Regions from separate parts of the Brevibacillus sp. AF8 genome, predicted to be linked through region 1. Evidence: riboswitches for the same ligand, from Rfam matches in the RefSeq annotation. Region 1 holds a riboswitch; the other holds the start of a gene.
What was found. A riboswitch is a leader RNA that binds a small molecule or an ion and turns the genes downstream of it on or off. The one in region 1 is predicted to bind S-adenosylmethionine.

Region 1 (4,407 bases):
TGCCCACGCATCCATCTCGTTGGTCCGAAGCGCAATCTGACCGAATCCTTCCCCCTTTGCTTCATCCTCGATACATTGACGTACGAGCGGATTCTCTGATTGTCGAGCAAGCTCCTGGTGTTCAACCGCCAAAAATTCAACATAAGAAAGCCCGAAATAACTAAGGCTATTCCATGTCCCCCAAGACGCATGACGCCCTCCAGCTACCGCATGAAAACCCGCTTGGCAAAATTGTTCCGCTGCTTCCTGTGGAGTCCGATGTACAAAATGAACCAAATGATCAAAAGTTAATCGCACCTTTTTTCGCCCCTTTTTCGTATTACTTATAGGATATCAAACTTCATTTATGTAAGGATAGAAAGACAAGGGGGAAAAATGAACGAGAACAGATCAAGCCGGATACATGCTCGGCGCAAGCGCTCACGCAGAAAATGGGTACGTATGGGAAAGAACACGCTCCTATTTAGCTTGTTGGCCATCTTCGTCGTCGGAACCTACTACCTATTCCAAATTGCCATGGATGGAGAACATGCCAACCCGAACACACAGCCTACTCCTGACAATACCGCGAACCAAAAGACTTCTGTGCAGCTCACCTTTGTCGGTGACATCATGATGTCAGGAAATGTTGAGAAAACCTTACTCGCAAACAGCTATGACTACCCATATAAACATGTAAGCTCGCTCTTTTTGCAAGATGATATCACCATTGCCAATTTGGAGACGCCTATCACCGTCACAGGTGTTGCCGCTCAAAACAAGGAGTATGTCTACAAATCATCGCCACTTGCTGTTCCTGCCATGAAAAACGCGGGGATTGATGTGGTGAATCTCGCCAATAACCACTCCATGGACCAAGGGGTTCCAGGATTGTTGGATACTTTTGACGCTTTGGACGAAAACCGGATTGAATACGTCGGCGCCGGTAAAGATGCCAGCCGTGCCTATTCACCTGTATTCATAGAAAAGAACGGCATCAAGATCGCGATTCTCGGCTTCAGCAGGGTCATTCCCGAAACGAGCTGGTTTGCAGGAGATTCCCAGCCAGGTATGGCCGCTTCCTATGATCCTACACTGGCAGTGAAAGCGATCCAGGATGCGAACAGCCAAGCTGATCTCGTCGTGGTGATTGCACACTGGGGCAAGGAACGCTCCGACTATCCTGTCGATCATCAAAAAGAGCTGTCCCGTGCCTACATCGATGCTGGTGCAGATTTGATTGTCGGCGGTCATCCCCACGTACTTCAAGGCTTTGAACGATACAACGACAAATGGATTGCGTACAGTCTTGGCAATTTCATTTTTACACGGTCAAACGAACCCAAGACTTGGGAAACGATGGTCCTGCAAGCAAGCTGTACGAAAAGCGGCGATTGTGAACTGACGATGCTTCCGTTTCACGCAGAATTGGGACAAGCCGTACCCATGAATGAAAGCAATGGCGCTGCCCTGCTAAAACGCATCGAATCCATTTCTGAGAGTGTCGACATTCAAAGTGACGGGCGTGTGCAGCCACGTGCTAAAGCAGTGGAGACTGCCCCCTGACAAAAGAAGCCGTGTTTCCAGATACCTAGAAATACGGCTTTTCTTCATATGATTCCTCTTCCTTACGCAGATTCAAGAACAGGGAAGCAGCGCACTTCTAAGCCAAAATCATTTTTCAACAAAGACTCATGCTCTTCACTGATTCCTGTCACGATCAAGCCTGCGCGCAAGACGCCACCCAAATCGAATTGGACTTTTAGCTTATGTACGTTCACTCCTGCCTGCTGAAGGAAATGCAAGACTCGGTCTGGCGTCGCAGTATGACATGAGCCCTCAAGATAACACAGGACGTGTTCTGCCGAGTCCGATGTAGCTCCAGCTTTGTCAGCCGTTTTTTCTTTCCAGGTAGGATGCGGCGTGAATGGCTGTGTCAATAAATAGGCCAAATCCTCCACGACTGCACTTGCTGTAGGAAGCTCTCCCGCCCCTCTTCCTGTAAACAGCAAGTCTCCCACGATGTTGCCGGATAGCTGGACAGCATTAAATGCGTCGTGGATTTGCGCCAACGGATGGCTCAGCGGAAGCATGGTTGGTTCAACAGATAGGCGAATTCCTTTCTCAGCTTGATAGGCCTGTGCGATCAGCTTGATCCGATACCCCAGCTCGCTTGCAATCCGAATGTGACCTGCTGACAAATCTGCAATTCCTTTACGAACAACATCCGCTAAAGGCAGCGATTCTCCGTAAACAAGCTGTGCCAAGATATACAATTTGTACATAGCATCGAAGCCTTCTACATCCGAACGAGGGTCTGCTTCCGCATAGCCCAGCTCCTGCGCTTGCTTGAGCACCTCCTGATATGAGAGCTGCTCTGCTTCCATTTTCGTCAAGATGAAGTTCGTTGTTCCGTTGAGAATACCGCGAACACCTTGGATATCATTCGTGCGAAGGAACTGCCTCAGCACACTCAAGATCGGGATGCCCCCTGCCACACTCGCTTCATAGGCAAGATGCACTTGATGCTGATTTGCCAAATCGACTAGCTCTGTTCCTTTTTTCGCCAGGAGCTCTTTGTTGGCAGTTACCACATGGCAGCCCTTTTTGATCAAAGCACGAACGTAGTCATAGGTAGGTTCTACACCACCCATGACCTCCACCACGATATCCACATCGCTTCTCAATACATCCTCAAAATCTGTTGTCAATAAAGCCGGGTCGACATGAACCGCCCGCTCTTTTTCCGAGTCACGCACCAATGCCTTGACGATTTCAATTCGTTTACCCAGACGAGTAGCCAGCTTCTCCTGTTGCGAGCGAATCGTTTTGATTACGCCTCCACCCACTGTCCCCAATCCCAATAATCCTACGCGTACCACTTCTGCACTCATTCTAACCACCCCATACCCCGAATTTTGGATAAAAAGAAAAAGCCATCTTCGATAAGAAGAAGGCTTGTAAGTAGCTAATGCTCCCCCTCCTTATCTCCCAGGACGTATATGTCCTGCAGGAATTGGCACCTTGTCACAAAATATGCGTGACGGTTGCCGGGCTTCATCGGGCCAGTCCCTCCACCTCTCTGGATAAAGAAAATATGAAATTAAAAAACCTTCTTCGCTAAGAAGAAGGTTCATCTACCAATGGAGTAACCCGCTTCTTATCTTTCGAGACGAAACGTCTCGCAGGAATTGGCACCTTGTCGCTATATGCAACGGTTGCCGGGCTTCATCGGGCCAGACCCTCCACCTCTCTGGATAAGAACCATTTATGCTGTTGAGCTTTATTCTAAGAAATTCCAAGGCAAGCGTCAACAAAATTCTTTCTTTTCTGATTGCAAGCTGATTTTGGCAAAGCTTTCAGTTGTAGGTGAACAGGCTTTCTACCTCTTCCATACTGCAGCAAGTGCAATGAAACACGCCCTCGTGGCAGTCCTCAGGCAGCTCCTTTTCCTCAACATATCCGCACCATTGGCAAATAAAAACTTGAATCATCATACGCCCTCCTCTTCTTTTATCCTGCCCAAAATAAAAAAAGCATTTTCCGCTCGACCGTGACGATCGTTAGAAAATGCCAGAAAAGGAGGGACGTACTTGTCCACTCGCTGTTTTTCGCAAGCCATCTCTAACACCTCCCTATCTCCCGTAGGTCTATCAGTGTTGTCGAAACAGGCAGGTCTCCTGACTATGGGTTCATCGTCTAGCGTCGCCTTCCCCGTCTATTTGGATAGACCAGTGGCTTGTTGGACGCTGACTCCCCTCTTACAGTGGCGGGACCGTGTCGGATTTGCACCGAGCTTCCCTATTATCCTTGGGGCGAATTGGTAACGCCCTAAGGAACCTGTTTCCACCTATGAAATTGTCTTTTCTTGCTACTCTCCTCAGTTATTTTTCCGTGTATTGCGAACCTTGTTCGTGGGCCAGTTGCCATTCCTTCCCCAAATACCGCTCTTTCAAAATGGTAGTGTGGTGAGCTTCATGTCCAGCAATCACGTAGGCCAATGTCTTTGCAGATAGTTTGTTTCCGTTGGCAAGTCCTGTACGCGTCCATGCTTCCGGAGAGATTCCGCGGACCTGCGCGATGGTGGAAGCACGAACAGCCTTGTACTCTTCCAATAAATCTGAGAGGTCTCTTAGTTGAAAGCCCCCGTGTTCAACAAAAGCATTCTCATCAAAACCGACGAGGGGTGTCTGATCTCCTCTCGCAATTCTCAACAAGCGATAGCTCATGATGCGTTCTGTATCGATGAGATGACCCAAAACCTCTTTTACCGTCCATTTGCCTGGTGCATACCGATAATCAATTTGCTCGGGCGCAAGTGAGGAAAATAATGCGACTTGCCTCTCTCCTTGTTGTGTGAGGATCGTTTGCAGCTCCCCCTCCGGTACAAGTCCAATATAATAGTCAAAATAAGCAGCGTATTCATCC
Region 2 (4,407 bases), on a different contig from region 1:
CTCCTGTGCCGCTCGCAAGCCACTGATCGCTTGCAGCAGCTCGGATTGGCCATTCCCGGAAACACCAGCGATTCCTACGATTTCTCCGTGATGTACGGTAAAGCTGACTTGATCGAGCAGTGTCTGCTTTTCTCGAACGGTGAGATTCTCCACCTGCAACAAGGGACCTTTATCCAGAGGAACTCGCTCAGCTAGCTCCTGCAATTCACGTCCAACCATCAATCTGGCTAAATCGTCCGCATTTGTCTCATTCCGCGAAACCGTTCCCGTCACTTTGCCCCCGCGCAATACCGTAATACGATCGGCTACCTCCATGACTTCCTGCAACTTATGTGTAATCAAAATGACGCTCTTGCCGCTCTCTGCCAGGTTTCGAATCGTTTGCAGCAGGTCGCGTACCTCCAGCGGGGTAAGGACAGCGGTCGGCTCGTCCAACACGATAATATCCGCTCCCTGATACAGGACCTTCAGAATTTCGACCCGTTGCTGTTCCCCAATCGAGCAATTCGCTACCTTGGTCTGCGGTTGAATCGGAATGCGATACTGCTCACTCAGCGCCCGCACCTTGTCCTCCGCATCCTTTCTTTTGAAAAAACCCGCTTGCCTCGGCTCATATCCGATCACGATATTTTCAGCCACACTGAATTCTCCGAAGAGCATAAAGTGCTGGTGAACCATCCCGATTCCATTTCGAATCGCGTCCTCTGGTCCGCGAAAAACAACTGGCTTGCCGTTTAACACGATCTCTCCCGACGTCGGCTGCTCCATCCCGTACAGCATCCGCATCAGTGTCGTTTTGCCCGCCCCATTTTCCCCGACAATCGCGTGGACTTCTCCTGCTGCCAGTGAGAACGACACCTTGTCGTTGGCGGTAAAATCTCCGTACTTCTTGGTCATGGCCCTCATTTCCAAGCGTTCGGTCATTCCCACTCCCTCATTTCTGTACGTCCTTTTATGAAAATGGAAGACCGACTACACAGCCGTAGTCGGTCACATCCATCACTGTGCACAAGCATTTTGACGTGCGTGTTTAGAATTTATCTGGTACTTGGCGAGTTCCCGCTACGATCTCATCGCTGATCGCTTTCACTTTATCCACGACTTCTTGTCCAATAAACGCGTTCAGCGGCGTTTTGCTTTCGTGCGTGACATAGGTTACGCCAACACCTTTTTCCTTCAAGCCGTACGCCACAACACCTGGTTTGAACGTTCCTTCTACAAAGGTCTTCACGGTTTCATAAGCTGCCGCGTCAGTCCCTTTCAATTGGGACAGAACAATATGCTCTGGGTCAATCGTGGTACGGTCAACGTCCTGACCTGCTGTGAAGAAGCCTTTTTCCTTCGCTGCTTCGAAAACGCCGAGATCGCCTACTGCTGCTGCACCGTTAATGAAGTCAGCGCCTTTGGAAGCTTGGAGCAAAGCCAACTCCTTCGCTTTTGCCGGGTCAGTGAAGCTTCCTACATAATTGACCATCAGCTCTGCTTTTGGATTCGTCGCTTTCAAGCCCTCTCCGAAGCCAACTGTCCATTTTTTCAACTGCGGAATATCAAGAGCGACAACCATACCTACTTTGTTCGTTTTCGTTGCCAAGCCTGCTGCTGCTCCCACCAGGTAAGCCGCTTCCTGCTCGCGGAAAGTAACACTGCGTACGTTTGGCAAATCTACTACGGTATCAATAATCGCAAAATTACGGTCAGGATTTTCGGTAGCTACTTTTTTCAATGCATCCTCTGATGTAAAGGAAGAAGTGATGATCAAATCATAATTTTCTGCAACAGCTACACGCAGATTTTCTTCAATCGCTCCATGGTCCGTAGATTCGATCGTTTTCACTTCTGCGCCCAGCTCTTGTGCGGCTTTCTTCGCCCCTTCATCCATTTGTTGGAAGAACGGATTCACACCGATTTTCTCGGGCAAAATCAAGGCAATTCGCTTTTTGGCCGCGCCCTCTTGTCCTGCTGCTTGTCCTCCTGGCTGATCTGCAGGTGCGCTGGTTCCAGTCGAGCAGCCTGTTGCCAATACTGCGAATGTCGTTAATGCCAGCAATAACTTCTTCATGATGTATCTCTCCCTATCCGAACTTTACGTTTTTCTTTATCCTATTAGGTAATGTACGGCTTTTTACCTATTTTTTCAATACTATTTACGAATATTATCTTATAAAATTAATTTATCGTTCGTTTATTCCTCCTCCCCATTTACAAATACACAAAAAAACTCTTCCCGGAGGAAGAGTTTGCGTACGTAGCCGTTCTCTTCCTCATCTGTCAAAACCATGGTACAGGTTTTGCAGGAATTGGCACCTTTCTGTTCATGCATAGACATGATCAGTGGTTGCCGGGCATCATCGGGCCAGTCCCTCCGCCGCTCTTGATAAGGTAGGTGAATATATTCAGTTACAATGGAATTCATTCTAGCAGAACGGTTCAAAAATGCAATTCTTTTTTCTCAATTCCAAACACTTCTAAAAGTGAATCGAAGTTTAAAAAGTCGTCTTTTCAGCACCGTTTAACTTGGCGAGAAGCACAGCCTCTAATTTACGTGAAAGGTTTGCTGGAGGCGATGAGACAACGTATTCAACTCGCCCAGCTCTTCCGTAATCTCACGCACTTTTTGATGCTGGTTTTCTGCTGTCGCAAACAGCTCTTCTAGGTTGGCTACCGATTCCTCGGTTACCGCTGTAATGGTCGACATCTCGATGGCAACTTCGCCGGAACGCACTTTTACCCGGTCCATGCTGGAGCTTACTTGATCAGCAGCTTCCAGGAAGGCCATCATCCCGGCACGCACGGCTTCGATGGAGGCCACTGTTTTTACGGCCAGCTCTTGGCCTTTTGCAACAGACACTTCCCCATTGCTCATATGCTGCACCGCATTCTCACTTTCCTGGTGGAGTGACTTGAGAATGTCGGTAATTTCCTGCGTAGCTGTCGCGCTTTGTTCTGCCAGCTTGCGTACCTCATCCGCTACAACAGCAAATCCCCGACCATGCTCGCCTGCACGCGCCGATTCAATCGCCGCATTCAGTGCCAAGAGATTCGTTTGTGTCGCGATCTGATTAATAGCGCCGACAATTTCCTCTACGCGATTCGCCTGTCGATTGAGCTGGTGAATCGTAGAAGCTGCCACATTGACTGCCTGTACAATTTGCTCCATCTGCGAGGACAGCTCGTTCATCATCTGAACACTTTCTGTCAGGCGACGGTTATTTTGTTGCGATTCAGTTTTCATTGCGTTGGTCTGTGTTGTGACCGCCTCGATTTCCTGATCGATAGATTGAACCTCTTCTTCGATCTTCACCGTAGAATTCGCCTGCGATTCCATACCGACGGCGACTTCCTTGAAGGCTACCATCATTTCATCGGTATTGCGCTTTGTACCTTCCGCATGCTCATGCACATGATCGCTGGTACGATCCAGCTGCTCGGTCATTTGCTGGATGTTCAAAAGCATTTCTCCCAAACGGCGCTCCTTCTCTTCCGCTTCCTGCCTTGCGTCGTGCGCTTTTTGCAGGGAGGCTTGTCCGGCGAGACACAGATACGTGACGGCTCCCATCATCATGAGAAGCGTGACAATACGCATAAGCAAATTGAGCTCCGAAAAATCACCATCGAAGATCTGGTAGGTTCCTGTGTAGAACCCGATAACCGTGACAATGATTTGGGTAATTCCCGCTGTTACGACCAGCTTCCAATCCAAATAGGCTGCCAAAAAGCCCATGACGATAAAAGCGAGGAAGGTGATCTCTTGGTAATCGGTAAAGTGATCGAATGAAATCGCATAGAACATGAGTCCAATTGCTACCAGATAACGAATCACAAGACTATCTTTGCGAATGAAATAATACGGCGAAACAATTAAAGTGACCAGCAATCCCAAGGACGTCACTTTCCAGAAGTTCACATCCACTTGGTAGGCAATGAGTCCCGCCATCCACAAATGATTCCATAGGATGAAAATCATAAAGCCTTCTTTGTCAGTCAAGGTATTGCGAATCAATTGAATCATAATTGCCCCCCTTTTCCTTATTACTTATGTATCGGATTCTTTCCCCATTATATAGCCAAACCTTTGCCAAATTTGTGAAAAAAGTGAGAACAGCCAAAAACAATTTCGAATAGGCTATTACACAACTCACACGTACAGGAGGCAAACGGAAAAAAGTGGAACTCAATCAATTGCCAGCTACTGTGCTGACACGTACGATCAGCCGTCCGAACACCACGATTTACTATCCCCAATTGGCAGGCCTAGCCAACCAGCAAGCGGAAAAAGATATCAACCGGGCGATTTATCAAACGGTTCAAGGCTTAATTCATGAGCAACAACGGGTCCAGGTACCGGGAAATACAGAAATGCAAGGAAGCTACGAAATCAAGACAAACGAACGCGGTATTTTCAGCGTC

Region 2: it holds a riboswitch for S-adenosylmethionine, as region 1 does, so the genes downstream of both, KB186_RS14730 (BMP family lipoprotein) here and KB186_RS07200 (homoserine dehydrogenase) in region 1, are expected to answer to the same signal.

The regions. Positions count from the first base shown of each region.
Region 1 is NZ_JAGQDN010000003.1:183,742-188,148, forward strand. Features, by position in the region: gene KB186_RS07190 (VOC family protein) at 1-297, opposite strand, end outside; gene KB186_RS07195 (CapA family protein) at 376-1,545, shown strand; gene KB186_RS07200 (homoserine dehydrogenase) at 1,608-2,873, opposite strand; SAM riboswitch class I at 2,961-3,072, opposite strand; SAM riboswitch class I at 3,137-3,243, opposite strand; gene KB186_RS07205 (hypothetical protein) at 3,339-3,476, opposite strand; cobalamin riboswitch at 3,633-3,838, opposite strand; gene KB186_RS07210 (DinB family protein) at 3,864-4,407, opposite strand, start outside.
Region 2 is NZ_JAGQDN010000010.1:32,049-36,455, reverse strand. Features, by position in the region: gene KB186_RS14735 (ABC transporter ATP-binding protein) at 1-924, opposite strand, end outside; gene KB186_RS14730 (BMP family lipoprotein) at 1,031-2,059, opposite strand; SAM riboswitch class I at 2,259-2,381, opposite strand; gene KB186_RS14725 (methyl-accepting chemotaxis protein) at 2,534-4,009, opposite strand; gene KB186_RS14720 (DUF3298 and DUF4163 domain-containing protein) at 4,165-4,407, shown strand, end outside.